Regions from separate parts of the Methylomonas sp. PHL2-19 genome, predicted to be linked through region 2. Evidence: riboswitches for the same ligand, from Rfam matches in the RefSeq annotation. Region 2 holds a riboswitch; each other region holds the start of a gene.
What was found. A riboswitch is a leader RNA that binds a small molecule or an ion and turns the genes downstream of it on or off. The one in region 2 is predicted to bind cyclic di-GMP.

Region 1 (10,797 bases), 690 kb from region 2:
ATGGCATCTATACGTGAACAACACTACAAGCGCTGTTTTCCGAAGTGTTATTTCATGGCAAAAAGCTTATAGAATTAAAAATTCTTCTTAATCACCTCTCATCTGTTGTGCTGGTGATTAGTATTGTCCTGAATTTTTTCTAAATATCTAAGTAACGACATTTAGAGTTTTTTGTTCCGGCGTCATATACTTTATTTTTTATTCCGGAACCAAAATTAACAATTTTCATTCCGATTTTTTTAGAAATGAAGTGTTCACCAGTCTTTAAGAAATCTGGTTTACATACGCATGGTCAATCAATTGAGGAGTTCGTTGGCAAAGAGTTATGGAGGAGTCCGGGCTGTTTTGTTAAACAGTTGCCGTATTATGCCCGGGGGGGTAGCCTTGGCTCCCGACAGCATGCGGATTCGGCGCTTTCAGAGCTTGGGTGAGTACTACAGCTCTTCTGATAAAAAACTTGACGCACGTCTGCACCTTAATGAGCCTACATGTGCCGGCCTAGAACTTGAAAGGGTGGGTCAACATCATGGCCTTAGATCACTGATTGAGCGCATAAAAGCTAAGATGGTTTTTTGTTGAGATCAAAGCGAAATTGCTATATCGGTTTGAGGGATATTTAGGATTGTCTTTTTGGATAATAGTGGGACAAATTGTCAATCACGCTCATTTTTTCTTCTAGCTGTTCAAACCTGTAAAACTGCCAGCCGATTTCAGCGCGAATATCGGTTGTAGCCTCAGAAAGCTTAGGTTGGGATAAGTCATTGAATATGTTATACTATATCAACAGCAATCATATTTCGTTTGATCGCTGTTCTCACCCTCCGCCTCTCGACGCTTCCATGACATGACGCCTATTTTCATCGGGTTTGATCATCCGCTGCGCGTTCGTGCGCCTGTGGTTTTGTGCGGGTTAGTCTGAGGTTCGGAGGGATGTGCTCGTTTAATGTTGTTTACTTCATAACAGGAGACATCTGATGTCAATTACCACGCTTGATAATGCCAGTCCGTCGCTACAGGTGTTAGCCGACGGTTTAAAAGCCGCTTGTCGGGACTACACGCAGACGCTGCAACAGCCCGCTTCTTATGCCCTGACCCTGGAACTGGGCCATACCGTGCGCTATTTAGCCCGCTGTATCACGTTGGTGTTATGCGCGGCACTGGGTGAGCACGATCCAGATTTAGACGAGTTGGACAATCTGAGTCTGACTGACCTCAGCGGTGAAGACGATGACGAACAGGAATAAGCGCAATCGCTTAGGTCGATTTAATCACTTGGCCTTAAGGCGGCTTAGTTTAAGAGCTAGCCTGTTTTTCCGATTCGCCCAGGGAGGACACAACTATGTCCAGTGATGCCGAGCACGAAGACGTTGGAGTTCAACCGTGTCTGCCGCAACCGCGTTTCGAATCAGGGGAGTTGGTGGCGACGCCGGGTGCTTTGGATGTCCTGGAGCGCTTAGGCATCAGCCCGTTCGATTTACTGCGCCGTCATGTCCGCGGGGATTGGGGCGATGTCTGTGCCGAGGATGCCAAGGCCAATGAAGACGCCTTACGCAGCGGCTCACGCCTACTGTCAGCCTATGAATTACCTACCCCAGCAGCGGATAGCCCTGCAACGGGGTCAGTCAAGCTCTGGTTGATATCCGAGGCAGACCGTAGCGTGACCACCATTCTGTTGCCCGAGGAGTATTGAACAACAACTGGCTGTTCGTTTTCACTTCCTATTTTTCAACACTGATTGATTTCGTAAATACTTTGGAGAACTTATCATGACGCAAAAAACTACCCAACCCGCATTAGATTCTAATACCCCCGCTAAAGCCGCTGCAGAGACTGGCCCAACCGATAGTGCAACTACAGGTACGGCGACTGCTAAAGGCGCGGCTACCACTGCCGGTAAAACCGCGTCGGTCAAACCTGTAAAAAATCAACCTTCGCCTGAGCAAGTCAAGGCGTCAGCTTTGGCTGGCGATGACGGCATTGGCCATGATAATGGCGTTGGCGGTGGTACTGGCACGGATGCTGATGCTAATGGTAACGGTGATACTGAGAGTGGTACCGATAAGGGTGTCCTTGACGGTGATGGTGATACTGATCAGGCTGGCGTTGACGGTGCGGGTGTTAGTGCCCCTGCAACGATTGCCACAGATGCCACTGCAGGTACCAACATTGGGCACACACGTACACCGGCTGGCAAAAGCACCGGCAAAGCCGCTGACACCAAAGGTGAACTCTCGCCGGAAATCGTGGAACTGGTGACGGAGTTACGCGATACGGTCAAGCAACTTGCCCCCAATCGGCATACGCCTAAGACCTTGAAACGGGCTTTGTCCAATGTCGCTGCGATTCTGCAGGACATCGACAGCCTCTATCAACAGACCGAATAACCGCTATTCGTAGTGATAAGCGCTTGTCAGTTGTACTAGTTCTGAACTGACGCACCTTTAATTTACATCCCGACGTGACTTTTCCGAATGGGCTTCACCGCTCAGGCTAAGTCACGTCCATCGTTTTTGGAGTATTGACCATGACCAATCAGCAGCCATCCGATCATCCCTTTCAAGTTCATGAACTGCCCGACCAGTTTTGGGTGTTGCGCCCGGTAACCACGGAGGAAATTCTGACCATGGCCCGGCAATTGATTCAGGCGCGCTTCAGCCGGGGCCAGGCGATTACCAGTCCCAACGACACCCGCGAGTTTTTGATGTTGCAGTTGGCTACGTTGGAACACGAGGTGTTTTACTGCATTTTCCTGGATAACCAGCATAAAGTCCTGTTAGCCGAAGCCTGTTTTCAAGGCACGGTGGATGGCGCCAATGTCTATCCACGGGAAATCGTCAAACGTGCCCTGCAACTGAATGCCAGTGCAGTGATTCTGGCGCATAACCATCCTTCGGGTTTGGCCGAGCCCAGTCAAGCCGATCAACTGATCACCCATAAGTTGAAAGACGCCTTGGCATTAATCGAGGTACGGGTACTGGATCACTTCGTAATTGGCGGCACCGAATTTTGTTCGTTTGCGGAACGGGGCTTGTTATGAGCAGGCAATATAGCATTAGGTCAAGTCAATCGAATGGCAACTTAGCCGACAACGACAACGACAACGACAGTGGCGTCTCCAACTGCAGCGGCTTGGGTGTTATCAGTGATCATTTTCTCCCTGCATTTTGTACGGGTTGCAAAAATCGACAGTACACGCGGTACATGACGCGAGCATCGGGCATGTTAATGATGATTAACATGCCTGGTAGCGCATCGGTATACCGCAACGAGGCTAGCAGCACGGTGTTGGACGATTACGAAATTGACGCTACGCTGTATTTTATTCTGCGCTCGGTCGATCCTGAATTTGACGAGGACTCGGATAATTTCTTAGCCACCCGCGAGATCAGTCTCAAAGGGCTGGATGTCGATAATCGGCTTGCCGACGGCCAAGACCACCGTAATCCCCTGCGGTCATATCCCGAGCCACTACGCCAAGTTATTCTGTGCCGGTTATTTTATGACTTGATCAGTTATAACTACAGTTTGGCACAACCCGAGCTGAGCCTGCGGGACTGCTTACGCATAGACAACATCTGGGTCAATGTGGCCATAAGGCATCAGGCGACTTTGGATATTGAAACCGGTGAGTGGGAAAAGCCAAATGCCTGAGAGATTTATGATGTAATAAGTTAGAGAGCAAAAACGGGGCTTGGGTTTTTATTGAACTGTCATTCAGTTTTTAGCACTTAGTGCCGTTTAAATTGAAGTTTTTGTTAAACGCGCTCTTCATCTCGCAGAGTCAGAACTTCATAGCCATCTGCTGTAACCGCAATAGTGTGTTCCCATTGTGCAGAGAGTTTTTTGTCACGAGTAACAACTGTCCAACCATCACGCTTCGTTTTTACTTTAGCTTCGCCTTGGTTGATCATAGGCTCAATGGTAAAAGTCATACCTTCTTGCAAAACAATTCCGCTATTCGGTTTTCCGTAATGTAAAACCTTAGGCTCCTCGTGCATTTCTTGACCAATACCGTGACCGCAGTATTCGCGTACAACCGAGTAGCCTTGTGAAGACGCAAATTTTTTAATCGCGTAACCAATATCACCAAGTGTTGCGCCGGGTTTCACTGCGCGAATACCCTGCCACATAGCCTCGTAAGTTTTATCAACTAGCCTTTGGGCTAATGGCGAAACATCCCCAACCATGTACATTTTACTTGAGTCGGTGATAAAACCATTTTTTTCAAGCGTTATATCCACATTGATGATGTCGCCGGACTTAAGCAATTGAGTCATGGAAGGTATGCCGTGACACACCACATCATTGATCGATGTGTTTAGAACAAAAGGGAAATCATATTGCCCTTTACTGGCCGGTCTTGCATTTAACGTGTTGGTAATAAAATCTTCAACCCGATCATTTATGTCCATGGTTGAAATGCCCGCTTTGATGTGTTGATCGAGATAAGTGAACACAGATGCGAGCAAACGCCCTGATTCACGCATCAAATCAAGTTCATTCTCATTTTTTAGGATACCACTAGCCATTGCTAACTTCATTTAACTCAACAGCAGCAAGGCGTAATTGTTCTCGCAAAATCTCTGTGTAAGTCATATTGGGATGAGTTTCGGCGAGCATGCCGATTTTTATCCAAAACTCAGCCTGGGAATTGATCGAACGAACCATCGTGCTACTGGCTTTCCGAATCTCTTCATGTAGTTCGTCACTGATTTTAACGATACCCATATTTACCTCAAATATACGAAACGTATATATATCGTATATCAATGTGGCAATATTCACAAGAGTCTGCAAAGGATGTTTAGCGTTCAAGCTATCCGGTCTACCGTAGCCGATCCGGTCATTGAGCAAGGGGTTAAGGCTCACTCTTTTTGCCCGCACCGCTCTGGAAAGGTGGAACCTGACTTCTTGGCACGTGTTACCGGTATGTGCGGGTAACCGTGAGCACACAATGCTGCAACGTGTTTTTTTGGCTAACGCCCTCAATCCAATCTGGCGTTATAAGCAGGAGCTAATTAATACGGCTAGTGTGTCATGCGGACGAATTGAGCCGGTGATGCGTGAAATCAAGTCACGCAAAATTCACGCAAGGCAAATTTCAGGCATAAAAAAAGCAGGTATCGAACTAACGATAACTGCTTGTTTTTCCTAGTCATTCGATGGTGGGTCGTGTGCGATTCGAACGCACGACCATCGCATTAAAAGTGCGGTGCTCTACCGGCTGAGCTAACGACCCCCTGAATGAGCCGCCCATTATACTCAGAAATATTAGTTTTGCAACGATTACTTGTAATAAATACAAAATAATATCTTCACTTCCTAAATAGTGCTGGTCGCCTACTCTTTTACCGGCCGTTTTTCCAGCTTTCTTTGCAAGGTTCTTCTGTGCATATTCAATGCTCTGGCGGCGGCTGAGATGTTACCGTCGTGCTGCATCAGCACCTTTTGCAAGTGCTCCCACTCCAAGCGCTTTACCGATAGCGGATTGTCACTGATGGCTACCGAGGCATCGCCTTCGTTCTTGTACAAAGCACTGACAATCTCATCAGCGTTGGCCGGCTTGGTCAGATAATGAATCGCGCCCAATTTGATAGCCTCCACAGCGGTGGCGATACTGGCGAAACCGGTCAGCATGACGATTTGGGTATTGTCATCTAAAGAAATCAATTTCTTGACCATTTCCAAACCGGAGTCAAAACCGATCCGCAAGTCGATTACCGCGTATTCAGGCTCGGTTTGTTCCGCCAGTTTCATTGCCGTATCGACATCATTGGCGACAGTCACTTGAAAATTACGCTTTTCCAGTGCCGGCTTCAACACCGAACAAAAGGTGACGTCATCATCGACAAGCAATAAATTGGGTTTATCCATAGGTAATTGATTCATGCATACTCTCCTTAGCTAAAAGCGGCAAACTGATTTCAACGCAAGCACCGCCCGACTCTAAATTACTGAACTGTATTTTACCGCCGAGTCGCTTGATAGTGGTATAAGTCAAAAACAAGCCAACTCCCATGCCTTGCTTATTGCTCTTGACCGGTTGGTGCCCGGCAAACTCGATAAATTCAGCCGGCAAGCCTGGACCGAAATCCCGGATTTTCAAGTTTAGCGTTGCTTCATCCCATTCCACATGAAACTCGATGCCCGCATCGACCGGCGATGCCTCGGCAGCGTTATTTAGGATATTAATGATGGAGTGAGTCACAGTACGTTCCGCAATCACGCGCGCTTCCATATCCACATTCGGCGAAATAAATAGCTTGAGCCTGGTGGCGGCTTTATGCGTGCGCCACTGGCCTAATACTTCATCGATATATTCGCTCACCAGCATCACCTTGCCGGATTCCGCCCGCATCTCGCCGGCGGAGGCCGACATCACCGACAAGGCTTGTTTGCAGCGATCAATCTGCTGTTGAACAATTACCAGTTTCTGATGCAGATCCGGATAGCGATGCGCCGACAGCTCTTCCGCCATCTCATGCGTCAAAATGGCGATCGTGCCCAGCGGCGTACCCATATCATGCGCGGCGCTGGCTGCCAAGGTGCCTAGGGACACCACGCGCTCGTCGCGTAGCGCACTCTCGCGGGCATCCGCTAAATTACGCTCCCGCTCTTTCAAGGTCTTGGACAGTTCGACCACAAAAAAAGCGACTAAGCCGGCGCTAAACACAAAACCAAACCACATACCGAATACATGCAGATTGAAATAACGCCTGTCGTTCATCAAATGCATTTGCAGGCTCATTTCCGGCGTCATCTCCGTCATCGCCGGATGGGCCATGTGCGGCTCGACAGCCGGCAAGGGTACGTTGTAGGCAATCAATACCGTATACACGCAGGAGGTAATGATCACCATATTCCAGGCATAAGCCTGCGGCAGCATGATGGCAGTTACAATCAAAGGCAGCAGAAACACCCAAATGATCGGGTTTGACGCGCCGCCGGTCAGATAAAGCAGATAGGCCAACGCCAACACGTCCATGCATATTTGCGAAAAAATCTCGTGCTCGGTAACTTCTTCCGGCGTCCTCAGCCGTAGCCAGGTGTAAAGATTAAGTATGGAAATCGCAAAAATCGCCAGCCACAGCTGGTTTTGCGGCAAATTAATACCCAGGCCGTTCACTGCAATAAACACCGCCACCGTAACGGCAAACAGCATCAAATTTCTAAGAATGTATAACCACCGCAGGTTTTCGCGAATGGATATTTCGGCTTTGGGCAGAATGTGTGAAAGCATAGAAACAACACTAAATTGAAGAACGCATCGCCGCTAGATACTACCGCCGCTTGCTTAAGAAGGTGGAAAGCCGACCAAACCTGGATGGCGGCCACCTAAGTATTCAATCGATTTTTGATAGCAACCTTCACTCCAACCGCTACATGCCATGGCAAATAAGGAATTAGGCTAGCCACTTAAAAGATCGAACGACAATCTACGAGCTAATCTTTTAGGAACAAGCGTCACGATCTGACGAATCATGTCCCAAAAAATAGTGCGGCATATCACGCACCAGCCAAACGCCAGCCGCCGTTTTTATCCACCCACCTCATGCTCAGCCAGTACCAAAACGTCATAGGCAGCATCATCGCAAACCATTCCCAATCGTCGATCAAAAATAATTTGGCAACCCAGCCATTGCCATCGAAATAGAGCGACCAAGGCACACAGTAAAGAGTAAAAACAATACTACTCCAGATCAACAGTAACGCGCCTTTGCGGGTTTCTATACTCGACAGGGCCAGGAACACCCACAGCGGGGTTTTATCGGTTTTTTGCATACATCTCTCCACTGAAAAATCTCGTGCCAACCCAATGAGCGGCGCAACAACCTAACAATAAACGACTAGAAAAGAAAGAAATTCCTGATCAAATCCACCAAAACAAACTTCACCACCAAGCGGGGATTATCTCCCAACAATTGAACTGTGTTATTTAAAATAAGCGCATGCGCTATTTCGCTGAATTTCGCCAGCAGCTCACTCATGCCATCCCAGGCAAAATAAGCAGCAATACAATGATATTTATATATTTTATTAAGTTGGCCCGCTATTCGCTGTAACTAGTGTACTTGCTTCGTGGTTTGCTTTCCGAAAAGCGGTTAGTAGGTCTCTATCCCTGCCATGTCTGCCGCTGGCGGAATGAGCAAATCTCTGAAAGCAAGCTTTGCCACACCCGTCGTGAGGCGGGGCCGGAAAATCACGGTTCTTAAAAAACGATTTAAAGAAGGCCGGATTGCCCCCATGCGCGCCATGGGCGAGGGCAAAGTTTGGCTCGCTGCTGTTGGTCAAGTTTTGTCAGTTTCGCTGTTACCTTTAATTCCAATAACAAAAGAGGACGATCATGATCTTTCATAAAACGGCTATAGCAGCTATTTTGACAACTGGCCTGGCGGCTGTTTCCAGCCAAGCGTTCGCGCACTCTTACTACAACCTGACCGGCGCGGGCACAGTAGCCTCCGGTAACTCCGCTATCGGCTTCGGCATAGCCAACAGCATCAACGGCACAGACGGTGTATCTGCAAACTCCAACGGCACCAATAGAGTCGCTAACGGTACCAACGTTTATACGGTCGGCGACTTAAACGCTAACACCTTAATTCCGGGCACAGGTACCGCGGCTGAGACAGCCACAGAAGTAGCAGGCAACCTGCCCTATATGTGGTATTCAGGTCAGCATACAACAGCTACAGGTTTCACCAAACGCGAATTACATACGGGCTCCAGCGCTACAGACAACGATGGCGCACTGACAGCAAATCTTATTAACTCAAACCCTAGTTTCGGCACCAATACTATCGGTAGCTTGTGGAAAGCTTACTCGGACAAAAACGGCGGCACCAACGCCGCCACCTGGGGCACCATCATGGCCGATCTGCCAGCTGATGGCGACCATCCTTACTTAGCGGTAGCAGGCAATTCGGCATCAACCGGCCTGGGACTGGACTACGGCTTGATTCATATTAGCTGCGGCGCAAACACAGCAAGCGCTAACTGCGCCAGCGCGGGCAATATCAAAACCACCATTACCGTGAAAAACGACGCCGATTACAGCCAATTTAACGGCTTATTGGACGTGGCCCTGTATCGCAATGTGGACAGCAGTTCCACATCTGACCGTAACGCAGCTGCCACAATCGGCGAAACGGGCCTGCAAGGCTCAAGCTTGGGCGAAGCTATCTGGACAGCCAGCATGAGCAGCACTTCCGACACCTTGTTCTACTCGTTTGTGTTCGACCAAGCCGAGTGGAATGCCACAGGCACACCCGGGCTGCACACCAATGGCTTTTATACCTTGGTGGTCGGCGCGCACGGTGGCGGCGCGCTCGATGGCGTAACCTACGACGTACTGGTTACCACTTCGGCAGTGCCTGTTCCAGGCGCAGTCTGGCTGTTCGGCAGCGCGATGGCCGGCTTGATCGGTTTCGGCCGCCGCAAACAAGCACTAGCGGCTTAATTACCCAGCGGGGTTGCCGCCAAACAACGGCAATCCCCTCACCAAGCGCTGTTTAACAACAGGTTTTAGCTCATATATTTAATTCGATAGAGATCCAAAATGACTGCAAACTTAACCTTTAAGAAACTAGCATTAGCCGGCGCCATGGGCGCGTTAATGTCAATCAGCGGCATGGCTAGCGCTCACATAACCTACAATTTAGCTTCCGGAGATCCCTTACCAGACGGTTCTGCCGCAGGCCCATGGTCGGCCGGCGATCCAGGCTATATTGGCAATTTGCCCGCCACCTGGGTAGCGATGATCCACAATGACGGCGGCGTTGCCAACTCGCAAACCGCCAGCGGCCACGGCATAGGCATGGGCGCCAAAGCTTATAAAGACGGCGCGACAAACTGGGGGCATACCGCCGATTACGGTTTGTTTGAACTGCATGCCGACGCAGAAGTGACTATCACCGTATCGTCGGACGGCTCCAATCTGCGCCCGGCTTTTGGTTTGTGGAGCGGCTGGGATACCGCGGGTAGCAGCAGTCGTCATCAAGAATACCTGAACAACGGTGCTCTGAATCCCATGGCTGCCAGCCCACTTGGCACAACGCTGGCTTTGGTTGACGCAAACGCCTGGGCCTTCGCAGCCACTCAAGGCACCACCGCCAGCGCGACGCTGACCCGTTTCCTGACTGCCGGTACTTACACACTGATTTTGGGTGGTTACGACGGCACGGTAGGCGGCGCCAATCTGGCCTATACCGCTACCATCTCCGCCGCCGCATCACCAGTACCCGTGCCGGGTGCGGTTTGGCTGTTCGGTAGCGCGATGGCGGGCTTAGTCGGTTTCGGCAAACGCAAAACCACAGAAAACGTCTGAGACGTATCTATGTCACTTAAAGCTGATTTTTAACCCGGCGCCCTTAATTACCAGTGTGATCAAGGGCCGGGTTAATCAGCAAGAAATTGGATCGGTTTCGGTCAAGGATGACCGGGGGCACGGAAGCTCCATTTTTACATCCGTTTGATCGTAGTCTACTTGATCAAAAAGCTTGAACAACCCTGCCCATTCGCTTCATTCGTAACCGAACGCATCGATATACGACGCTAAAATCGGTAATACGGGTTCGTAAAACTTTTCATAGTGCTGCCAACGCGCCACCGAGCGCGAATAAATCGGCTGAGCGACAGCGGCAAAACTCGGCGTGGCAATGTAACGGCCCTTAGCCTTCTCATGAAACGCGCTAACTTCGGCCACCCATTCCAAATCCAATAAGGTAAACACCCGGCGAAAACTGGTTTCGAAATCGTTGACCGTGTCCTCGTAACGCAATTCCATATAACGCGGCTGCA
Region 2 (10,797 bases):
GCGTGCAGCGGCGTGCCGGCATGAATCGCGGTGGGCGATTGCGGCTGCTGAATCTCCAAAACCTTCAGCACATTGTCCAAGTCGGTTAAGGAAGACCCGACGAAGGGCAATGCGGCGCTCGGTAAGGCGGTAGGTTCCGCATCGCTCAGAATAATCGAAGGATTACCTTTACCGGTTAAATTCTCAGCCGCGAATAACTCCAAGCCACCCTGAGCGGACGGATACAAGGTAAAGCTCTTATCTACGGCAATATTGCCGTTCAGTGCGTAGGCTTGTAGGCCGGCGGGATAAACCAAAAAGTTTTTTGAAATATTGGCATTGGTAGCCAAAAGAAGGCTGGCAATGTCGTTTTCCAAGGTAAGATCACCGGAGAGCGTGGTCAATTTCACATTGCTATCGGCACTGTAGCGGAAGAACCGGTTCGATGATTTATTTATCGCGTCGACCGGTTCCGACAAGGTCACGAACATCGGATCGACAATCGCTTCCAGGGCCATGGACTTGCCGGCGACGACATTAAACTGCGCATCGCCCAAGGCCAATATCGGATTCAGCTCTTTGCCTTTCGGATTCAGACCTTGGTTCGTACCCGCTTTCAGCGATCCGTGCGCATAAATATCCGCCGCACCGCCGTCCACGTAAAACACGCCGCCGGCTATGTCGCCACCCGCCTGCAATTGCAGATTACCGCCGCCATTCACCTCGACCACATTGGTCTTGAACGTGATGATGGTGGCATCCAAGATGTTCGGAGCATCCCGCTCGCCTACCTGTTTACCGGTGGTAGGGATCATCACCGACAGGTCTTCGACATTTCCGCCCGCGCTGATGCGGACATTACCGCCGCCGAAGGCGGTTACGCTTTGCTGGTGCTGACGAGAAACGCTGGTCGAGTCGCTGACGCCCAAGGCGACGCCCCAAGCTGTCGGACGTTCCGAGTCAAATTCCGTGCTGTGCTGATTGCTTTTAGACCAATCGCCGGTGCGTACCAAGGCATCGCTGAGCAATTGCGCACTAGGTTTAGCATCTATATCGTGTCCGACCTGAATGCTGATGTCGCCGCCATCCAATGGATATTCTGCGTAGAACAATGCGGCCAAATCTGGTCCGCCGCTGCCCCAGCGTTTGGCATCATCCACATCCGCCCGCCCCGCCGTGTAGATCGCCGAATTTTCATTACCGTAGACCAGATCGCGCGCCGCGCGAATATCAATATTGCCGGTACCGGTCCGCACACTGACATTGCGGGCTAAACTGACATTGCCGCTACCCGGTTTCGCCAATAGACTGGCCGAGGCCAGCACCGTCATCGCATTCGCGGAACCCAAATCGGCGCCGCCGATCAGCTGGTAACTCCACGAAGCACCGGTTTGCAAATAGTCGCTGACGCCGAACGATCCCAAATTTGCAGTATTCAATACGCCCTTGGAAAAGCCGTCGCTCAAATTGGCATCGAACAACAAATCGCCTTTCGCTCTAAGCGTTAACATCCCAACCAGATCGTTATTGGCGCCATATCGCCAGGCTTCTCCGCTATCGAGTTTTCCCAAGTCCCAGGCCTCGGCGATGGTCAAATTGCCGCTGCTGCGGACTTCCACGCCGGGGATAATGGTAAAGCCGGCGCCAAAGCGACTGTTAGCCACATTGGCCGCCGCCAAATCGGCCATATAAGCCAGATTATCGTTATGCATCGCCTGCTGTTCGGCGGAGGCGATACGGCTGTTGTGATAAATGCGCGCGCCTTCAACGGTAACGTCGCTATCGCCAACGATAGTGCCTGCGGCAATGGCTTTGACGTTAATGTCCGCCAAACCGTCGCCGTCGGTATCCTCTCGGTCGGCACGTAAATACACCTCGCCCGCCACACCGGCTCCAGCCGCTGCAACGTTGATGCGCGCACCGGACTGGATGTCAATGCCGGAGCCATCGGCGGACGCATCGATAGACGACAAACTGACCTTGCCGCCGTTGCCGTTCGCCGCTTGCGCGTTTGCCAGAATCAGCGCCGAGCTATTCAGCATCAGCAGATCTTCCGCCGCCAGCGTCACCGAACCGCCATTCGCACCCGCAGCATCCAAGGTGCCGGTAATGCTGATACTGCCGGTGTCGGCGACTAGGTCGATAGCATTCGCATTCACGGTTTGCCCGGCATCGACCACGATATCGCCGCTACGGGTTCTCAGTTCGACAGCACCACTAAACCCAGCGGCGGCAAATACATTATTCAAAGCACTAAAACCGCCGGCGCTCAAACTGCCGGTATCAACGGCGATTCGGCCACCGTTTGCCTTACCGATGCCGTGAGCATCGATAAATCCATTGAATTGCACCTGGCCGGTGCCGGCTTGCGCGGACAAAAATCCGGCCAGCATATCGGCGTTACTGGCGTTTAACAGTAGCTTACTGCCTGCTTCGGCGCTGACATCGCCATGCTGAGAACTCAGACTGATTTTGCCGCCGGACAAATTCAGCGGTTTGCTTAAACCCGCATACGCCACGGCACCGGATACATCAATCAAAGCATTCCCGCCTAAGGTCACATTACCTTGCAAAGCGTTCATGGACACGTTACCGGTTTGATACAACAAGGCCGTATTCAAACCAATGCTATCGGCTTCCAACAGTAATTGCGCAGCTATGCCTTGGGTAGAAGCGGTTAGCAACTGGCTGCCACCCGTGAGCGACAAGTTATGGCCGCCAGCACTGATGATGGTTTTAGCGCCGTTCTCGGCACTGACAAACGGTGTGTTCACGCTCAAGTCGGCCAATACGGTCAAGGTACTGTCGCCCTTGCCCGTCATGCGCTCGCCGGCATTCACATTAACTGCGCTAAAACCGGACAGCTGGAATTTACCTTGGTCCAGCAGCAGCTGTTGCACATTGATATTCAATACCCCGCTGCCGTCGCCCGCCAAAACACTGCCCGTAGACTTGCTATTGGCAATACTCAGGGTTTTCGCATTCAAAGACAGAGTTTTCCCGGCATTGGCTTTGCCGGCCAGACCCAAGGCATCAATGCGTAGATCACCGAATTGAAAAGGCTGACCAAGCGCATCAGTTTGCAATAACTCGCCGTACAAATTGACCATACCCCGGCTGCTCAACACCAGCTCGTCAACGGCCAAGTGCGCGAGCTGAGTATTATCCAGCGACAGGCCGTTCGCTACGCCGGTGGTCTCGCCGAGATTGATGGTCTCCGCGCCCAGGTACAAGGAGCCGCCGGCCAGATTCAATTCGCCGGCCATTTTGGTTCGCCGTGTCGAGTCCAGCGCCACCGAACCCGCGCCGGCCGAAATGACCGCGCCGGCATTTATATTCAGATCGCCTTTCAAGCCCTTGGCGCCGGTTCGGTTGATCGTTGCTTGTTTGCCCGCCGATGCGCGCAGTAAGGTGCCGTCGCCGTTCAGCTCCAGCACCGTATCGCCATCGGTATCCGCAACCGCGCCGCTGGCTTCGATTTTGGCGCCCTGTTCAAGCGTGACGGTTTCGCTGGCAGCCAGCAAGGCCTCCGGCGCTTTCAAGGTCGTGTTTTGGGCTAGCGTCACTGACTTGGCAATGACATCCAGCTTGGTGTGGCCGGTCGTCGCGTCAAAGCTTCTCACCGCCCCCAGCAACAAGCTATCCACTCTAAACTTATCCAGGTCGCTCACCAACAATTCAACATCGTCGGTGGCGGCGGTTGTGCCCAAGGCCAATTTATCCGCTACGATGTCTACCAAGCCGCCACGTCCGCCCTCGACCACATCGGCCACCACGGTGGGTAGCTCCAGACGGGTTTTGGCGTTTAGCACCAATTGTCCGGCATCTTGCGGCAGACGCGGAATCGCCTCTTCTTTGGTTACCGCTCTATCCGCGAAAAATTGGTTGGCCGAGCTGATGTTGTATTCGCTACGAGTTTTAGCAATGCTGCCGGCTTCGACCACATACTCGGACCAATACTGATCACGGATGTCTGTTCCGGCAACGCTGCGGTAGCCGGTGACGACAGCTGCGCCATCGACCCGGGTTCTACTGGTGCCGGGAATGGCATTGGCGCTGCCGGCGACCGGCGACACCAAAAAGGCATTCGGCAGCAAGGCATACCGAGCCGGCAACAATGCATAGTAGCCCGCGGCAAGGCCGCTACCGGCACCGATGTAAATGCTGTCGCCGGTTTTCAGGCCGGATTCTGGAAACGATTTGGGGTCGAACGGCGAATAACCGGACATACCCGGCACGACCGCAAAGCGCTGATCAGTATCAAGAACATCTACCGAACCGCCATCACCGGGAATAAATTCGAAGCCTAATAAATCGCCGCCGCCGGATAAATCCACCAACGCACCGTCTTCCCGAAGGATTTGCGCGGCTTTAACGGTTATTTTCTTCTCGGGGCTTTCAAACTTCCGCTTATTTTGAATATCCGCCGGTTTCAGATCGGGGTTGACCACGTTAAGATTGTTGCCGGTGCCGGCCAAGGGCAACAGCCATTCCAAGCCGCCCTGGGTGACGCCTAACGGGATGATTTGCCCCTTAGCCGAGACCGACGTAATACTTTCGGCGCCGAAGGTCACCGATTTTGTCGCTTCCAAAACGATCTCACCCAATGGCGCGGTCAGCACGCCGTTTTGGACAATATTAGGTGCTTGCACGGTCAAACTGCCCAAGGCCGACAGCACCGGCGTTGCATGACCGCTTTTGTTGAAAGTCACCGTGCCGTTCGGATCGCCGGCAACCGCCAAGGTAAACTCGGTCAAGGAGGTGGGATAAACCTGCGCCGCAGTTAAATTAAGCTTGGAAAAGGTTTTAAATTCGCCGACAAAATCCAGTTCCTTACTGTCGATCCGTATCCCTTTCAGGCGAATATCGCCAGCGGCGGCAAGATCAACCGTATTAAAACCGGTCGTTACCGAGCCACCGACCAAATCGATTAAATCGGCATTAACCGCCAATCGGCCATCCCCGTTGCTGGCTTTTACTAGCGGCGCGCGATAGCTATCCGACCCCAAAGTCGCAGTAGTAGCACTGATTTGCACATTACCGGTATCAGCGGCGGATTTCCGCTCCCAACCGAAATTGACTGCATCCAAAGCAATAGCGTTATTCAGTTGCAGATCGACGTCGCCAGTAAAACGAATCTCACCCTTCTCTCCGGATACGGCCAGATCCAGAGAGCTAAAACCGCCCTCGCTAATCTGCTCGGCAGCCAGATAGCCGATGCCGGTCAGCCGATCACCGGGCGAATCTTTCTTGGGTAATGAATCGCCGGGTTTAGAAAAAACGGCGGAAAACGGTACATTCCGTTCCTGGGAGATTTTCAAAATGCGCTGCGCGCGCGGAAAGATGGAGTTTTCTGCATCCGGATCGGCACGATTGTCTACGTTCAAAAACACCGACAATTTACCGCCCGAGGTGCCGGGCGCTGCGCCCCCCACGGCTTGCATATCGCCGTCCAGAAACGCGCCTTCGGCGGCAGTAATATTGATGCTGCCGGCATGCGAACCTACTAGCGTGGCGGCAAAACTCGCGCCTATCGCCGCGGGACTATTAACCGGTAAATCCAGGATGTCTTGGCTACCGGAAATATTAATCAAAGAGCCAGCCTGGGAAGCAAAAAAGCCGCGTTGCGCATCGACGATTACCTTACCGCCGTCGAAGACCTTGCCTATACGCCGGTCCAAGCCGTCCACGGTGATTTGGCTACCGCCCGCCACGTCGATGCCGGCAGTACTCCCTAACCAAATACCTTGATCCCGCCGGTATAGCGGGTCTACTTCGCTTTGATCGGGAATGAGTTTCAGTGTCACAGTACCGCCGGGCGCGACGATTCGACCGTCCATGACCAGGGACGAATCGGACTCCAGCGTAACGCTGCTTAAATCGTCGGCGTTAATCGTCGCGCTGGCAGCCACCAGCAAATTGCTGTTGGCATTAATCCCGGCGGCATGATCGGATCGCAAGATCAATTTGCTGGGTGCGCGCAGCTCCGGCAACAAAGTCGTCAAATCCGAGAATGCTTCGATACCGTCGGCGTTAGCCTGCTCCAGATAGGTGTTGTTTAGTACTCTGTTCTGTTGGCGCAGCTGGATATTGGCGCCGTCGTCCACCGTCAATCCGTTCAGATTTGCGCCGATATCGAACTCGGCAAAGCCGCCTTCGCCGAAAAACGTAGTAGCGATTTGCAAAGGCTGCACGCCGCCATCGCCTATGCTAGGCGTCTCTTCCCGGCGAATGGCTACCGCATTGGCTTTTACTGTAAAGCCGCCGCCTTGTTGCATGGCATAAGCGTGCATGACACCGTCCAGCAACACGTTGGCGCCGGCCTTGTCTATGGCGGGCTCGGCGACCAACACAATACCGCCCTCTTTAAAAGTATCACCCTCGCCGGTGTTTCTTTGCGCCTTACCGGCTTCCAGCCTGCGGTCTTCGTGCAACCAAGCCCCGGCGCTGATGTCGATCAAGCTGCCGGCCCGCAAATTCACGCCGCCGCCATTACCCATGGCCTTGGCAATAAAGCTACCGCCGTCTATCGCCACCGTCTTGCCGTCCAAATTTCCGGGTTGGGCGAAGTCATTCACCCATTCCCCGCGCAAATCTATCGTGGCGCCGGAAGCAAGATTAATCTCGCCTTGCATTCCCGGTACGTTGTTTCGGGCGGTTTCCAGTTTTACCGTGGCGCCGGCACCGACGATATTGCCGCGCACGTCAACCGCGCCGCCTTGTAAAGTCAGATTACCGCCGGCGGCCAAGCGCAAGGTCGCATTATCGGCAACGCTGATTTTAGCGTTGGTTTTAAACACCGCATTGCGCACACCGCCTTCAATCAGCTTGTTGGCATCCACAGCCAAGGCCATAGCCAAACCGTCATTGCCGACCGGCAAGGCCTCGTCGATATCCACATTGATGCTGTTTTGTACACCGGCGGAAAAAATCAATGCCTGGGCATTAGTCAGGGTAAACGCGGTATCGACCGTCAGACGGCTGCCTTTGGCCTGCTCGGCCAGCGTCCGTTGCCGCCTGCCGTTGGTGGTTTTACCCAGCAGGTCGCCGTCTAAAATGGCGTTGTTGGCTCGAATCATCAGGCTGCCGGCGTCCTGGCCTTCCACATAACCCGGTTCGAAACGCGCCAGCGTAAACGGCCCGTCGATTTTCCAGACTTTGGTGATACCCCATTTCTGGTATTTTTTGACCACCTCGCCATAAATCGCCTCATAAGGCACCAAAGGATCGGCTTCGCTAATATCCACCAAGCGGCCATTAGCTAGCAGTTTACTGGTGGTAATAAAGCCATCCAGATAGGTAATCTCACCACCGGAAAAGTCCAGAACCGCGCCTTTTTCCAAGATGACATCGCCTTCGGAGTTCAGCGCTATCTCGCCGCCTTTCGCCATCCGTTCGGCGACCGTGCGACCAATCCCTGCCACGGTGGGCTCAATGTCCGTGAGCGGCGTGCCTTCACGGATGTCCACCAGGACAGTCTTACCTTTTAATATCCCGGTCTTTTGCAACGGCGCGTCTTTCAATTCAAAGTTACGCAGCTCCACTTCCAGGACATTGCTTTCCATGGTGCGAATGACGTTGTCGGTGCCGGATACATCGATTTTCGCGCCGGCATCGATCAGGATCCGGCTATCGTTTTTAATACTGTTGTTGGCAACTGGATTTAACGGCGATTTGGTCGCGGTGATTGAAACATTGCCGAAGGGGGCATTGATCTGCGAACCCGCTTGCAGATGCACTTTATCGGCCATAATCTCGACCCGAGATGGCGTCTGGTTCTGACCGGATACGGCGGTTTTTTCCACCAACACCTTGACGGATTCGCCGGATTCCAGGGTCTGCGTTTCCTCTATGTATTCCACCTCCGGCAAAATCTCGGTGGTGCTGCCTTCACCCAAAGTCACTTGTGCGGAACGGCCCAAGCCATCGCCTTTGTCCGTCGTGCGGGTGGTGGCCTTGGCGGCTATCATCGTCTCGCCGCCTTCGGCTTTGGTCGTAAAACCTTCCCTAGCCAACAGGCGGATAGTGCCGTTGACGTTGGTGGAAGTCGTTGCCGACACCTTGCCGCTTTGATTGACGGCAAAACCCATCAAGGTGACGTTACCGCGATTGGCGGCGATGTTACCCAAGTTTTCCACTTTACCGCCGGTCTCGACTTCCACCAGCAATCCACGCACATCGTTATTGGTTCTTTTATCGGCGGTGGGTGCTTCCTGCAAATACACCTTGTCGGTCGCCGCCGCCATGATCACCTGGCCGCCGGGCGATTCCACATCGCCTTTGTTCATGATGCTCGGGGCAATCACCAGGATGCGGCCGCCCTCGCTGGACTGGAGCCGCGCCCCGCTTTCCACTTTGATCTCGATGGGGATTTTTTGACCATTGGCATCCAGCCGAAAACTGCCGTCATCGTTTTTTTGATAAACATCGCCGGAGCCTTGAAAAGCAGCGCGACCATCCTTGGAGACAGTGCCGATGGTTTCTTTATCAAAGGTTTTTTCGAAACTGACATCCATCGTCGAAGCCACCAAACCGCGGGCATTGACCACGGAATCCCTACCGAACACGAAACCATTTTTATTGACCAGATATATCTGGCCGTTGGCAGTCACCGAGCCCAAAATCTGGCTGGGATTTTTGCTGGGATCGACGATTTTATTCAGCGCGATGGCACTGGCGCTAGGCTGTTTGAACTCGACGGAACTCTCGGCACTGACGTTGAATTTATCCCAATTCAGAATAACCCGGTCGGTTTCCTGATTAATGGTCATATTATTGCCGATGACGGAACGACTGGCGCCGCCCATGCTGGCCCAAACCGCGCTGGGCACCGGTAATTCGGCGCAGACCGGCGAGACAAAAGCGATCAGCATACTGCCGGCGACTGCCGACTTTACGCAAGCCGCAATGGGATTTAATCTGAAAAATACCGCGTCGTCATGCTGGTGCTGTTGTCTATTAGTCATAATATCGCCTGTGCCAATCGAAGAAACAACCGCATAAAAAATCGGTTGGCAACCCGGCTGTCTTGACTGACAAGACCCGCGGCTTTCCGCCCCCGCTTCGCAACGGGTTTAGCAATATTTAAATAAAATGGTAAAAATTATAAAAATAACTTTTAACTACCTTAATAAGCATAAAATGCTGAATAAATACTAATTTAAAACCATTGCATAATAACTGTACAAAAGTAGTATCAAGGCAATATAAAATATTACATATTTATTACATGAAATAGCTTTGTAATAAATATGTAATATTATTAAGCGAAACCTATAATCTAAAATAATCGTATTGCCCGCAAAAGCGGCTGCCCAGAGAAATCCACAACCTGGATTCGCTGCGCGGTCTGCGGCTCCCGCATACGCGAGAATGACGAGTTTTTTAGAGACCCTCTAGGGAGCCACTGATAGTGCCTTTTCCCTCAGCAGGCTGTCGTAAACACGCCTTGCCCGGAAGGCAATACCGTTAATTCTTAAGGGTCCGCGTAGATACTCTGTTCAAAAGCAACAAATTTCATCATTTTTTACTCGGCGATGATGGATTCAGGGATGGCATAAAACCGTGTGTTATCGAACGGCTGATCGTGCTTCAACATGCCATGGATCGCATGCAGTAATTTACGCATGACGGCGCAGACGGCTTGCAAAGGTTTCTTGCCGTTGTCGATCAAATGCTGGAAATACGCTCGCACATGCGGATCGTGCTGTTTGGCACTCAAGGCCGGCATATACAACGCCGAACGAATATGCCGGTTACCGGCCTTGGATAGCCGCATTTTCTTGTGTACGCTTTTGCCCGACTCAAAGGCCTTGGGATCGAGTCCGGCAAACTTGACCCATTCGCGATGCGACAGGTTGGGCGGCAATAGCAGTAGTTCGCCCATCAAGGCAATGGCGCTGGTTTGGGCAATGCCTTTGATGCCGGTCAACAGGTCGAATATTCGTTGCAGTTCCGGATGCTGGTCGATCAACGCCAGCGCCTCGCCAGCCAACGTATCGATGCGTTTTTCCAGCTGACTAATCGCCAATTTGGCATCGCGTAGTAGGGCCTTCGGCGTTTCCTCGGTCGCACTCAGCGCATGTAGATGATTTTTCGCGGCGGCCTTCTGACCGGTTAGCGCGTCGATACGGCGAGCATAGCCGCGCAAAGCCAGCGCTTGATTCGAAGGACGAGTCCAGGCGACGAAATCCATGCGCTCGACATATTCGGCCAAGGTGTTGGCATCGACGGCGTCGGTTTTACTGTTTTTCATCAATACCTTAGCGAAGTGATGCGAAGCCTTGGGATTGACCACCATCACAGGTACACCGACGTCGTGTAGCGCAATAGCAAGATCGAAATGGTAAATACCGGTGGCTTCCAGACAGACCTTGATGCCGGGTAATTTGATCAACTTATTCACCAGACGCGCACGGTCGCTACGAGTATTAGCATATTTTTGCGGGTCGAACGGCTTGCCGTTCTTGCGGATCACTAAAACCAATTCGTCGGCGCCGACATCCACGCCGGCAAACAGGCGATGGACAGATTCAGCGGGGGTGTTGAGCGAGCGGTTCGTCATCATCATTTTTAAATACAGTTTAAAGGGAAGTACACTATTCACCGGTTCCCGACCCTGCACATGCACCTACCTTCCTTGTGTATGCAGGCTCTAAGCCTCGGATACTCCACGGTATGGGTGAATAGGGCGGGGGCCAATCTACACGACAGGCTCTGGTAAACTACCAGTCCTCAGGGTGGGACGGCCTCCCAATGAACAATCACAGCTTAATCGGTTTTTCTGGGCTATCGGTTGTTAAAATTCATCATACAAGG
Region 3 (10,797 bases), 930 kb from region 2:
CGACCGGGTTGATGGTGAGCGGCGCTGTGTTTGCAGACAAGCCGTCACCCCCGGCATCCGCCAAACCGTTAATCAATAAACCAAGCTGACTGCTACCACCGCTCAGCACCTCGAAACGGATGATCGCCAACGTAAAGCTATCGGCTTGCAGGGCTTGTAAATCCGCCGCGTTGTCCAAGGACGATTCGAACAAATTCAGCACTCCCGGACCCAGCACATCGGCGGCGGTACTGTTGCCACCCAAGTCAAACACATCCAATTCGTCACCCAACACCGGATCGCCGAAAACCACACCGGCAAAGGCCAAACGTGTTGGGTCAAACTGAATATTAAAATCATAAGTTCCTAGCGCAGCGTCGCCCAAACCGGAAATGGTCAAACCGATTTCAATGGCGTCGGCGGTTTGGCTAAGGGGCATGAAATGTAAATCAATGGCCGCATCGGCCACACCGCCGGCGGCGAATAATGCTATACCGACCAGGCCTGCTTTGAATTGTTTCATCATCGTTGTTAGTCCTATATTCAGCATCCCGGATTCCCGCGTGCACGGGAATGACGGGATACTTTCGGGTTCTTAAGTCTGGCTGGAAAAAATCGATTACCGGCCGTTTGGGTCAAGCCCGCTTAAACTGCGCAACGCAGCCGGGTGCAAAGCAAAGTCAGCTTGCGCACATCCAATGCGTTGATCACGCCGTTTTTATCCAGATCGCGGGGATCGTTTACGCCGGTAGCCGGTTGGTTGCGGGCCGAAATGACCAGGTTCAAATCCAGTTGATCGACATCGCGATCACCGTCCAGATCACCCTTCACCGAGATGTTCTCGCAGCTATCCGGTAGATGATTGAAGTTGGTATCGCCGCTGACCCGGTTTTGAATATCCAGCACGTCCGATTTGCCATTGTTATTGCAATCCGGAAACACGTTCAGGTAATACACATCCTGCTCGCCGTGGTAGGTGGCGGTGTAAGCAATGTGCGCGCCGTTGGCGTCGGAGACTAACTGGGTGTAATCGCCCATTTTGTCGCTTTGCCGCTCTTCGCCGTTCACGATGTTATACGGCAGATGCGTATTGAACACCGGCGTGACCGCCTGATTTTTGCTCCAGGTTACGCCGCCGTCCCAGGAGTAGGCGTAGTAAAGCTGCGAATAGCGGTACGGCGCGCTGCCGCTGCCGTTGCGGGTGTCGTACCACACCGCGTCGAGGCGGGAGTTGGCCGCCACGCCCAGCATCGGGAACCATTGGTAAGCGTTGGCGGCGGGTGGATCGTCATTCACCCGCACCGGCGCCGACCAGGTAGCGCCGCCGTCACTGCTGCGCACGAAATGAATATCCTGCGGATCGTCGCCAGTTTGCCAGGCATAGGGGGAGACATGCGCCAGCAAGTAAATATTGCCGCGCAACGGCCCGGCCGATTGATCGGCGGCAATTTGCACATCGCCGTCGCCGCCCAGCGGGTTGGGCAACTGCAAACTCGGCGACAGGAACATCATGCTGTTGCCGCCCATATCGACCTTTTGCGCGGTAAAGGTGGGTGAAGCGGCGGGATCTTTGGCATCAACCGATTTCAGGAAATAGTGCCCGCTACGCACTATGCCCAAGGCACTGACGGACAAAATCGTTTCATCGACGCCGAATAGATAAACCTCGCCTTCCGCGCCGATGGTCAGCCGACCAAAGCCAAAGTTTGCCACCGGCAATGCCGCATCCGGTTCTTGATAACTGACACCGCCGTCCGTGGATCGGATGAAATATTTGGGGACATAATTTGGATCGGGGTTACTGTCGGCCGGCCGCCGCCAGGTGCTGTAAATATGCCCGTCGCTGGGACCGCCGGTTTTATCGATGGCCAGCCAGTTCTTGTCGCCTTTAAACTGATACACGGGTTCCGACCAAGTCACGCCGCCGTCGCCGGATTTAAACACCGAAGTGCTATCCGATACCGCCAAAGACTGGTAATAGAAATTGCCCAAGGCATCGACCTCCAACACCGGATCGGTGCGAGTTTGCAGTGGTAAGGCCGGCAGCATGCCGGTAGTCCAACTCGCGCCGCCGTCAAAGCTATAGGCATAGCCGCCGTGTTTGACGGCAGTGGGCGGTGAATCGAACTTACGCCAGCCCACGACAATATTGGCGGGATTTAGCGGATTCAAGGCCAGCGTCGGTTCGTTGCCTTTGTCGCCGGCGATGTTTTGCCCCTCCGCATCGACATTGACTTGATGGCTACGGTACTGTCCAAAGCTTATTACCGGGGAAGGCCCTGCCTGCGCGGCTGTCGTCAATGTCAAACCGATGCCTAAGCCTGCCGCGATTTTTACCAGCCTAACGTTACGGAAAAAGGGTGTACGCCATTCGCCAGGGGCAGTTAGCGGCCGAATCAATCCTGCAACTTCATCCCGTTTCATCACACGATCTCTCTTTTAGAACGACCATTCAGAACCAATCCCGCCAAGCCACTGGCAAATAGCCATACCGTCATCGGCACCGGTACGGCCGCCGGCGTTTCTCCCGACACCACGGTGGTTTGGAAGCTGAAAGTACCAATGCGCGTATCGCGCAAGCGGGCGTCGCGAGCGCCCAGATGATCGAAGCCCCACCCTAACCCAAGATTGCCGTTAAGGCTTAACGTATTCCCGACTATTGCGGTTGTGACATCAAACAACTCAAAACCGCCCGCATCGAAACCGATGTGATTGGTAATCACCCAACCGGAACGCCCCGGCGTCGCCGCTTCAAGAGCCGGATCGTATTCCAAGGTCATATCGCCCAACAACACTCTATTGGTCGGCGGATCGACGTCCACTCTAAAACGCATGACACCGCCTAACCCGATGCTACCGCTGGCAGTGCCGAACAAATTGCCGGGCTCGAACGCGAAAGTGGTATTTCTGTTCTGCCGCCCGCCCGGATTAACTATCGGACTCAGCCCGTTGACGCTAAATTGCAACCCGGTTGCCGGAATTTCATCGGCCACCATATCGTATAAATCCGGCGTATTGCCGTCTCGCAGTTCAACAAAGGTTTTTGATGCCGCCGAAGCGTCGTAAAACTCTTCCAGATAAATAGAAGGCCGACAGCAAATCGGAAAGTCTGCGGTGGGCGTGTCCGGATAGTCATTCACATCGACGCTGGCGATTAATACATCGCGGTTGAGGTTAAGGACTAGCGCACCGCCGCTGACTGTGGCGGCTTGGGCTTGGCTGATCGACAATACACCGAAAACGGCTAATAGCCAGGCGGATGATCGATGATTATTGATTTTCATAATGTCACACTCCTTGAAAGATATGGCCTACGGCCTATGCCGATAAAGCCCAAAAAGCCGCTAGCGAATAACCAGACCGCAGCGGGTAGCGGCACCGCCGATACCTGTCCGCAACCGGCATAGGCACCCGTGCCTAAACAGAAACTGCCGACATCAACCAGTTGCGCGCCTTGCAACATGCCGGCGTTTTCCGGCGACATGAGTAAATCGCCACTCAACTGCCAGTTTTCGGCGTTGCTAAAGCTCAGGCTCAGGTTGTTTAAGTCATACACCGCCATCGTGAAATAAATGTTATTAGCTAGGTACCAACCGGTGCGGCCCAAAGTTTGCCGGTTGGCATCGTAAAGCAGCGAAAAATCGCCGTTGACCAAGCCGGCTCCAGTCGGCGGCCAGTTCGGCGCATAAAAACCCTGCACGCCGGTCATGCCCACTTGTGCCCCGGCCACGCCGGCCAGCGTGATGGTATCGATGGCAAAATCGGCTGATGTGGCTTTGACGTAACGCTGGCTGGCTTGCGGACTGGGATCGCTACCGATAGCCGTCAACTCGAACACCTGATTCAGTCCGGAAATCTCGGTGGTATTGAGTTGGCTAAGCAAATGGTCGCCGGTGTTGGCCGGATTATCAGCATTGGACGTTGCCGTACTCCAAAACGTCGACAAGTAATAGCCCCCGGCATAAGGTGCCAGCGCATTGCGGTCCAGGTTCATCGTAAACGTACCGCCGGATGGCGCATTCAATGTCGCGGCGTCGGCGCTTGCTGAGGCCATTCCCATACCGATGGCTAGCATCGCCCGCACCACCAAAGCGGGATAGCCACAGTTTTTGTTGATCTTCATAAAATCCCTATCAGCGGATGGTCAGAATAAGCCCTCTCCCTGCCTAAATACACAAGCGGCCGTAGTCGACGGCATGCGGGCACGAAGAGGGATTTATTGCCGAAAGTCCGGGCCCGAAGCGAATCTTGGCGACCGCCCCAAGCCCACTTTGCGAGTTAAGCCGCGACCGAGGCTTTTCTACGACTTGCACCCAGCAAGCCCAGCAGCCCGCTGCCGAACATCCAGACCGCCGCCGGTACCGGTACCGCCGATGGCGCCGTGCTGGGCGCCAGGCTAAAAGTACCGACCACGGCATTGGTATTGGCGCCAACCAAACCGGCCCACAAACCGGTCCATTGCAAATCGCCGCTCAGTAGTAATTCGCCATTGCTGCTTAGCGACTCGGAGACGTTGGTCAGCTTCAAGAAATTTTGGTAGCCAAAACCGGTATCGTAGGTTTTGATATTCCAGGTGCTCCCGGTTTTTACCAGGCTAAAGTCGTAGGGCGTCAAAATGCCGCTGCCGCCTTGGCTGGTCAATAACCAGGCGCCGCTCAGACCGATTTGACCGACCGAGGTATTGCCGGCGTCCATCGTCGTGGCTTGTTCGGTGCGACCATAGGGACCGGCAGCCGGATAGCTGTTGGTCGTGGTGTTGGCGTTAACCGCAAACGACATCGCGGTGCTGGCGGTTGCCGATAGCGTCGTTCCGCCGGTGGTTGCACCGGTGATGCCCAGTAAATTATCGCTGGCGCCCCAATGTTTCGCGACAATCCAGCCATTCGGATAGCCACTGCCGACATTCACCGATGCCGCCGCAAAAGCGGCATTGTTGATGGTAATGGTGGCATCGCCGCTGACTTGTGCAGCACTGGCTGTAGCAGGCGCCAAAACGGCGGTCAATGCGCTGAAGGCGAGCAGGCCGGCGCTTGCCCATTGAGTGCGGTTGTAGTGCAAGATTGTCATTTTTTATTCCTTAATAAATTACGGTTAAAGTTAATCTGCAAATCGCCAACCCGAATTTCGGGTCTTAAACTGGCAGGTAACCCGGCTGTCTTAATCTCCAAGACCCGTGGCTTTCCGGCTCCGTCTCGCGGCGGATGTGGCATGTTTGTCGCGGTCCTTACGACATCACTCTAAATCCCTGAGTGAGGTACTCCTGAAAAACTCCTGTGGCAAATAGTTAACGACGGCATCAGTACTTGATTGAAAAACTTAGAAACCCGGCGCGGCCGGCTGCCGGCGCTACCCGGCCTTCGAAATAGCCGTAGGGCTGAAAATAATCCTCATGGCTGAGATTTTTGACCGTGGCCGCCCATTGGAAACGCCCGGTTTCGTAAGCCAACGCCGCGTCGAAGCTGTGGTAGCCGGCGGTTTTAAAGCGATTGTTATTGGATAAATAAGCGCCGGCGCGGGCGTACACGCCGAAGCCCAAGCTAAAACCTTGCAACTCATTCTGCTGAAAACGGTAATGCGCCCAGAGCCGCCCGGCATCTTCCGGGACTTGAGCCAAGCGATTGCCGGCAGCCACCCCGGCTTTGTCGTCCATGAAGCGGGCGTCGGTATGCGCATAGTTCGCCAGCACGCTGAAGCCCTCGACCGGTTGCCAAAGCAAATCCATTTCGATACCGCGCGAGCGTTGCTGCCCTGCGGCGACCGAACGCCGCAGGAAATCGCTGCTGTCGGTGACCGCGACCTGGCTACGCTCAATTTGGTACAACGCCAGTTGGCCGCTGAATTGATTCGCAAAATTGAATTTCAGACCGGTTTCCAGATGATTCGACAATTCCGGAGCCGGCGTATCGACGAAATTGACAAACGGTTGGCCGCGCATGCCCTCGCTATAGGAAATAAACCAGGAAACCTCGTCGTTTAGGTCGATCACGCCGCCGAGGCGCGGCAACCATTTCAGCGTATCCGTTGTGACGTGCATACCGGTTTGCGCGTTATTAAAATCGATACCCACCTTGCCCAACCTAAGGCCGGACAGCCAATGCAAACGCCGGTACAGCGTGCTTTGCCACTGCAGGTAAGCGCCGTAAGTGAGGTTTTCGATGAACTGATTTTCCCGGCCCGGACCGGGTACTGCATAAGGGGAATCAAATAGCGGTGCGCGCAGATCGACCGTACCGACTCCGAGTCCCAAAGCGCCGAAATCGCCCTCGATAAAGCCGGCATCTTGCAAACGGCTGTAATCCGCGCCCAGTAACAAATTATTTTCGCTGGGACCCAGCTTAAATTTGCCCTGCAAATTGCCCAATACGCTGCGTTCATGCTGTTGTTGAAACAATTCGGCGTTCACTAATGCCCAGTGCGATGCCGGCAGCAAGGGCCGATCCGCGACCAGGCCATCGCTGCCGAACAGGGTCTGAATTTTCTCGTCGAATTTAGCCTGCGCATAGCGCGCCTTCAGGTTTAAGCGCCAGCTCCCGGTGAGCTGCCGGTCCAGCGTAGCCCATACCGCATCGGCATCTGAATGGCTATCGGGCAGATTGGCCGGCCCCGGGAACAGATCGGGCCGGGTAGCAAAATCACCAGCGATGCTGCCGGTGGCGGGCAAGCCCTGGTACTCCGGTTGCTGCCAACGCGACAGTTTGGCTTGGATCGTCAAACGGGTTTGGTCGTTATCGGTCAGCGTCAGGGCCGGGTTAAGGTTAAAACGCTGCGTTTCGATTATGTCGATGTTATCTCTGGCGTTGGTATATTCGCCGGTCATGCGCAACAAAATATTGGCGTTTAGCGGTTGATTGATATCGAAATACGGCTGATAAAAGCTGTGGCTGCCGATTCTAAAACCCGCTTCGCCGAAGGCTTTGGCCTGCGGCAATTTGGCAAGCAGATTCACCACCCCGCCCACCGGGGAGCCCGAGCCACCGCTGTAGAGCAAGGCGTTAGAACCCTTCAGCACTTCGATTCTGTCGATATTAATAGTGCTTTCCCGGTCACCGGGGTTGTAGTACTGGGTAAAGCCGTCCAGCAGTTGTTCGGAACGAAAACCGCGAATTAAGGTGCCTTCGATAACCGGACTATAGAGCGTATTGCGCGCCACTATGCCGCTAACATTGACTAAGGATTCGCTGAGGTTGATCGTTTGCTGGTCGTCTAACAAGGGGCGGTTAAGCGCGTGCACCGACTGCGGGATTTGCTTGATTGGCGTGTCGGTTCCGGTAGCGCTGGCAATATGCCTGACGGCATAGGTCCGCGCCTCGTCAAGCATCGGCTCGGTGACGATTTCCGCACCGGCCTCCGCTGTTTTCGAGCCAACGACGGTCATGGCATCCAAGGTAATGGGCGGCGGCAGGCTAGACACCTCTTTTGCCTCCGGGCTGCGTTCCAAAGTCACCGTGTCGGTATCGATTAAACGGTAGGTAAAACCGCTGCCATGCAGCAAGTGTGTCAACGCCTGCTCTGCCGACATGTCCCCGCGCAGCTCCGGACTGGCGAGCTCACGCAACATGTCCGCTGAAAAAATCAATTCCAACTCGGCTTGCGCGGCAAATTGAATCAGCGCGTTATTCAAGGACTGGCCGCCGATATTAAAGTGGCGAACCACTTCCGCAGCGACCGCCTGGCTGCTGCTCAATTGTCCGCCGGCCGCCACCAGCCCGATCAACACCCAGGTATCGACACCGACACGGTTGCCTTTCAACGCATAGCACAGATATACGGCTGGCCGATGCCATACGCCCACTGCCAGCGGGTAGCGAAAATCGTTAATCCGTGCTTTCAAGATCCGTCCTGTCCGAAAAATAATGTTTCTCAACATAGAAGTCGTTTCAGCACAAAAATCGATCACAAAAATTTCCTGATTGGCAAAAAATCGTCTCCATTCCGGCAAAACCGCGTTGAAAAAATCGCAGCGCTGCGCGACTGAGGAAGTTTTCGGCGGAGGAACGACTTTTGCTTGAATGCGGGTAAATGGGGAACAGCCGTTGAAGGCTTGAGCCGGTGGGCTGGATTTTTCGACCCATATGCGCCAAACCGTTTTGGACATGCGCGCGCTGCCCGGAGTGGCTTACAGCACCCAAAAAATCAGCGATGCAGTAACACCCAGGGACCGATACGGGTTTCTTGCAACGCCAGCGCTTTACGCACCGAGGACAGTGCCTCATCTGGCGCATCCAGAGAAAACACCCCGGTTACCCGCAGATTTTTAAGTGCGGCATCCGCCAGAAATATCCGTCCCAATCGATAGCGCTCCAACTCGCTGATCAAGTCGGCTAAAGGTCTATCGTTGATCACTAGGCGATGCTGCCGCCAAGCGGACTGTTCCGCGCCCACGGCGCGCGGATGCGGCAGCGGCAGTCCGGGTTGATAGACCAAGCCCTGCCCCTGGGCGACGGTAACGTCACTGTCCTGACCCGCCGTACTGACCGCTACGGCATGCTCCTGGACGCTCACCTCGGTAGGCCCGGTCGCGGTTTTATACACCTCAAACACCGTGCCCAAGGCGCGGACCGTCAAATCGTCGGCCACTACGTCGAAAGGCCGCCTGCTATCCTTTGCCACCGTAAATTGCACCTGGCCGTGGTGCAAGACGATACGTCTGGCCGCGGCGGTGAACGCTACCGAAACCGCGCTATTGGTGTTCAGCAGCAAACGGCTGCCGTCGCTGAGTTGAATCTCGCGAATTTCACCGGTTTGCGTGCGGTAGTCGCTGAAATAATCGCTAAATAAGCGCGCTTGTTGCGGCATGATCAGACTAATCGCCAACAGCCACATCGCCGCGACGGCCAGCCCGGCCGCAAACCAGGGCCGGCGCGGCCTGGCCAACGGCCGGCGGCTGGCTGGTTTATCGGCCTGGCTCTTGAATACCGTTCGCCCTGAGCCTGTCGGAGGGGGCATCTGCCTGAACGTCGAAGAGCTCGGCTGACACGGAATCCTTCTGATAGATAGGGCCGGGTCAATAATCTGGTCAGCGGCAGCATTTTTTTCCGCAGCGTGTCGAGACGCGGGTTGCAGCGATTCGCTCGCACTGGACAAACTGCCTGCCAGCACCATATCGCTGAACAAAGCCTCAGCCTCGGTAAATGCCTGAGCATGCAAGGGGTCGCGGCTCAACCAATCGGCGAAGGCTTCGAGTTCCGCATCGCTCAATCTGTCGTCGCGCAGACAAATCAACCAGGCGATGGCCTGATCTTGCAGACTGGTGTGAGCGGATTTATCGGACGGCGCTGGCATGCAATCTCCCATTATGCAAGGCTGTTATTGATAAAGACGTGCGAGGCGCGAAAGCGATCATACCAAGTAAGGCAAGCGGCGGCAGTCAACGGCATCGGGATGAAGTGGGTTGCGGAAAAATAATGCGGGGTTGCTGTTTAATCGGCCAGTTGCCGGGCGCAATGCGCCATGGCTTGGGCCAGCAGCTTATTGACCTGGGACTTGGAAATCCCCAAACGTTCGGCGATTTGGGTATAGGTCAGGCCATCGACCCCATGCAGTAAAAACACAGTGCGGCAGGCTTGCGGCAACTCGCCCAGCGCATGCTGCAACGCGGCCAGACGTTGTTGACCTATCAACACCTGTTCCGGCGGCGCGGCGTTACCCGGAAGGGTATCAACCAGCGCATCAATATCTTCGTCGGCACCGTAACGGTCCCTGACCATGGTTTTGCGCTGATGATCGATGGTCAGATTGATCGCAATCCGAAACGCCATGGCCCGCGCATTATCCGGCGGCGTTTTCTCGGCGATTTGCCGTAAGCCCAGATAGGTGTCATGGGTTAATTCGGCGGCAATGTCCGGGCATTTCAAGCGCCCGGTTAAAAAGCGCAATAACTCATCGGCCAAGGACTCGGTCCAGAACGCGGAAATATCGGTCAATGGCTGTGCACTCATGCGTATCGGAAATATCCAAAGCTTCAATCAAAAACAGCAGCCGGCCGGCACCCCACCAAAACCTTATCGCATAGCTGCGTCAGAGCGTTTGCAATTATCGAACCAAAGGCGAATATTGCCGGCAAGCCTCGCCCGGCGTCCTGCCCTGCTTTGCTCCATAGTGGCAGGCCGCCCGCGAATGCGGCAAATAACCTGCGGCATAACCGGCAGATAACATAGTTTTATCGAGAATCGCCGCCAGACTCAGCGACTTTGATTTTTAGCGCGCGCCAAGACTGTATAATCCCGGCAATCCCACATATTTATTCACTCAGCTTAACCATCCCCCAGTCATGCGCACCACCCACCTGTTGTTCTGCCTCATGTTCATCCTTGCCGTTCACGGCGCTATCGCCTGGAGCCTGAATCGTCCCCAGGACGCCGGTGTCGATGTACCTTCGGGTAAATTGCGCAGTTTGTCGTTTGCTCCTTATCGAGAGGGGTTTAGCCCAATTGAAGAAAAGTTTCCGTTGCCCGAGCATATCGACGCCGACCTGGGCTTGATTGCCGATAAAACCCATACCATCCGTACCTATTCCATCCTCGGCGGCATGCAGCCGACGCCCGAATTTGCCCGTAAACACGGGGTGGAAATGATTCAAGGCGGCTGGCTGGGCGATGGACATGCCAGCAATAAAAAGGAAATCACCGCGCTAATCGCAGCGGTGAACGCCCATCCGGACGTAATCAAACGAGTGCTGGTCGGTAACGAAGTGCTGCTGCGTAAAGACATGGATGTAGACACGCTGATCGGCTATATCCGCCAGGTTAAACAGGCGGTGAAACAGCCGGTGTCGTATGCCGATGTCTGGTCTATCTACTTGAAATATCCGCAGCTGAT

Region 1: linked by a shared signal. The riboswitch ahead of ACR02O_RS07665 (hypothetical protein) and the one ahead of ACR02O_RS10690 (filamentous hemagglutinin family protein) in region 2 are both predicted to bind cyclic di-GMP.
Region 3: linked by a shared signal. The riboswitch ahead of ACR02O_RS06505 (hypothetical protein) and the one ahead of ACR02O_RS10690 (filamentous hemagglutinin family protein) in region 2 are both predicted to bind cyclic di-GMP.

The regions. Positions count from the first base shown of each region.
Region 1 covers NZ_CP196839.1:1,596,089-1,606,885, reverse strand. The annotation lists gene ACR02O_RS07725 (hypothetical protein) at 975-1,244, shown strand; gene ACR02O_RS07720 (type I restriction endonuclease subunit M) at 1,340-1,690, shown strand; gene ACR02O_RS07715 (hypothetical protein) at 1,767-2,384, shown strand; gene radC (RadC family protein) at 2,525-3,037, shown strand; gene ACR02O_RS07705 (hypothetical protein) at 3,202-3,651, shown strand; gene map (type I methionyl aminopeptidase) at 3,756-4,529, opposite strand; gene ACR02O_RS07695 (ParD-like family protein) at 4,522-4,728, opposite strand; tRNA gene ACR02O_RS07690 (tRNA-Lys) at 5,164-5,239, opposite strand; gene ACR02O_RS07685 (response regulator transcription factor) at 5,341-5,889, opposite strand; gene ACR02O_RS07680 (ATP-binding protein) at 5,867-7,240, opposite strand; gene ACR02O_RS07675 (hypothetical protein) at 7,507-7,782, opposite strand; gene ACR02O_RS07670 (hypothetical protein) at 7,848-7,988, opposite strand; cyclic di-GMP riboswitch class I at 8,160-8,244, shown strand; gene ACR02O_RS07665 (hypothetical protein) at 8,345-9,457, shown strand; gene ACR02O_RS07660 (hypothetical protein) at 9,557-10,324, shown strand; gene ACR02O_RS07655 (tetratricopeptide repeat-containing sulfotransferase family protein) at 10,520-10,797, opposite strand, start outside.
Region 2 covers NZ_CP196839.1:2,281,336-2,292,132, reverse strand. The annotation lists gene ACR02O_RS10690 (filamentous hemagglutinin family protein) at 1-8,945, opposite strand, end outside; cyclic di-GMP riboswitch class I at 8,990-9,068, opposite strand; gene ACR02O_RS10685 (IS110 family RNA-guided transposase) at 9,506-10,549, opposite strand.
Region 3 covers NZ_CP196839.1:1,349,368-1,360,164, reverse strand. The annotation lists gene ACR02O_RS06525 (cohesin domain-containing protein) at 1-505, opposite strand, end outside; gene ACR02O_RS06520 (hypothetical protein) at 625-2,403, opposite strand; gene ACR02O_RS06515 (hypothetical protein) at 2,403-3,263, opposite strand; gene ACR02O_RS06510 (hypothetical protein) at 3,260-4,102, opposite strand; gene ACR02O_RS06505 (hypothetical protein) at 4,258-5,046, opposite strand; cyclic di-GMP riboswitch class I at 5,119-5,197, opposite strand; gene ACR02O_RS06500 (TonB-dependent siderophore receptor) at 5,276-7,810, opposite strand; gene ACR02O_RS06495 (FecR family protein) at 8,113-9,261, opposite strand; gene ACR02O_RS06490 (sigma-70 family RNA polymerase sigma factor) at 9,399-9,917, opposite strand; gene ACR02O_RS06485 (glycoside hydrolase family 17 protein) at 10,250-10,797, shown strand, end outside.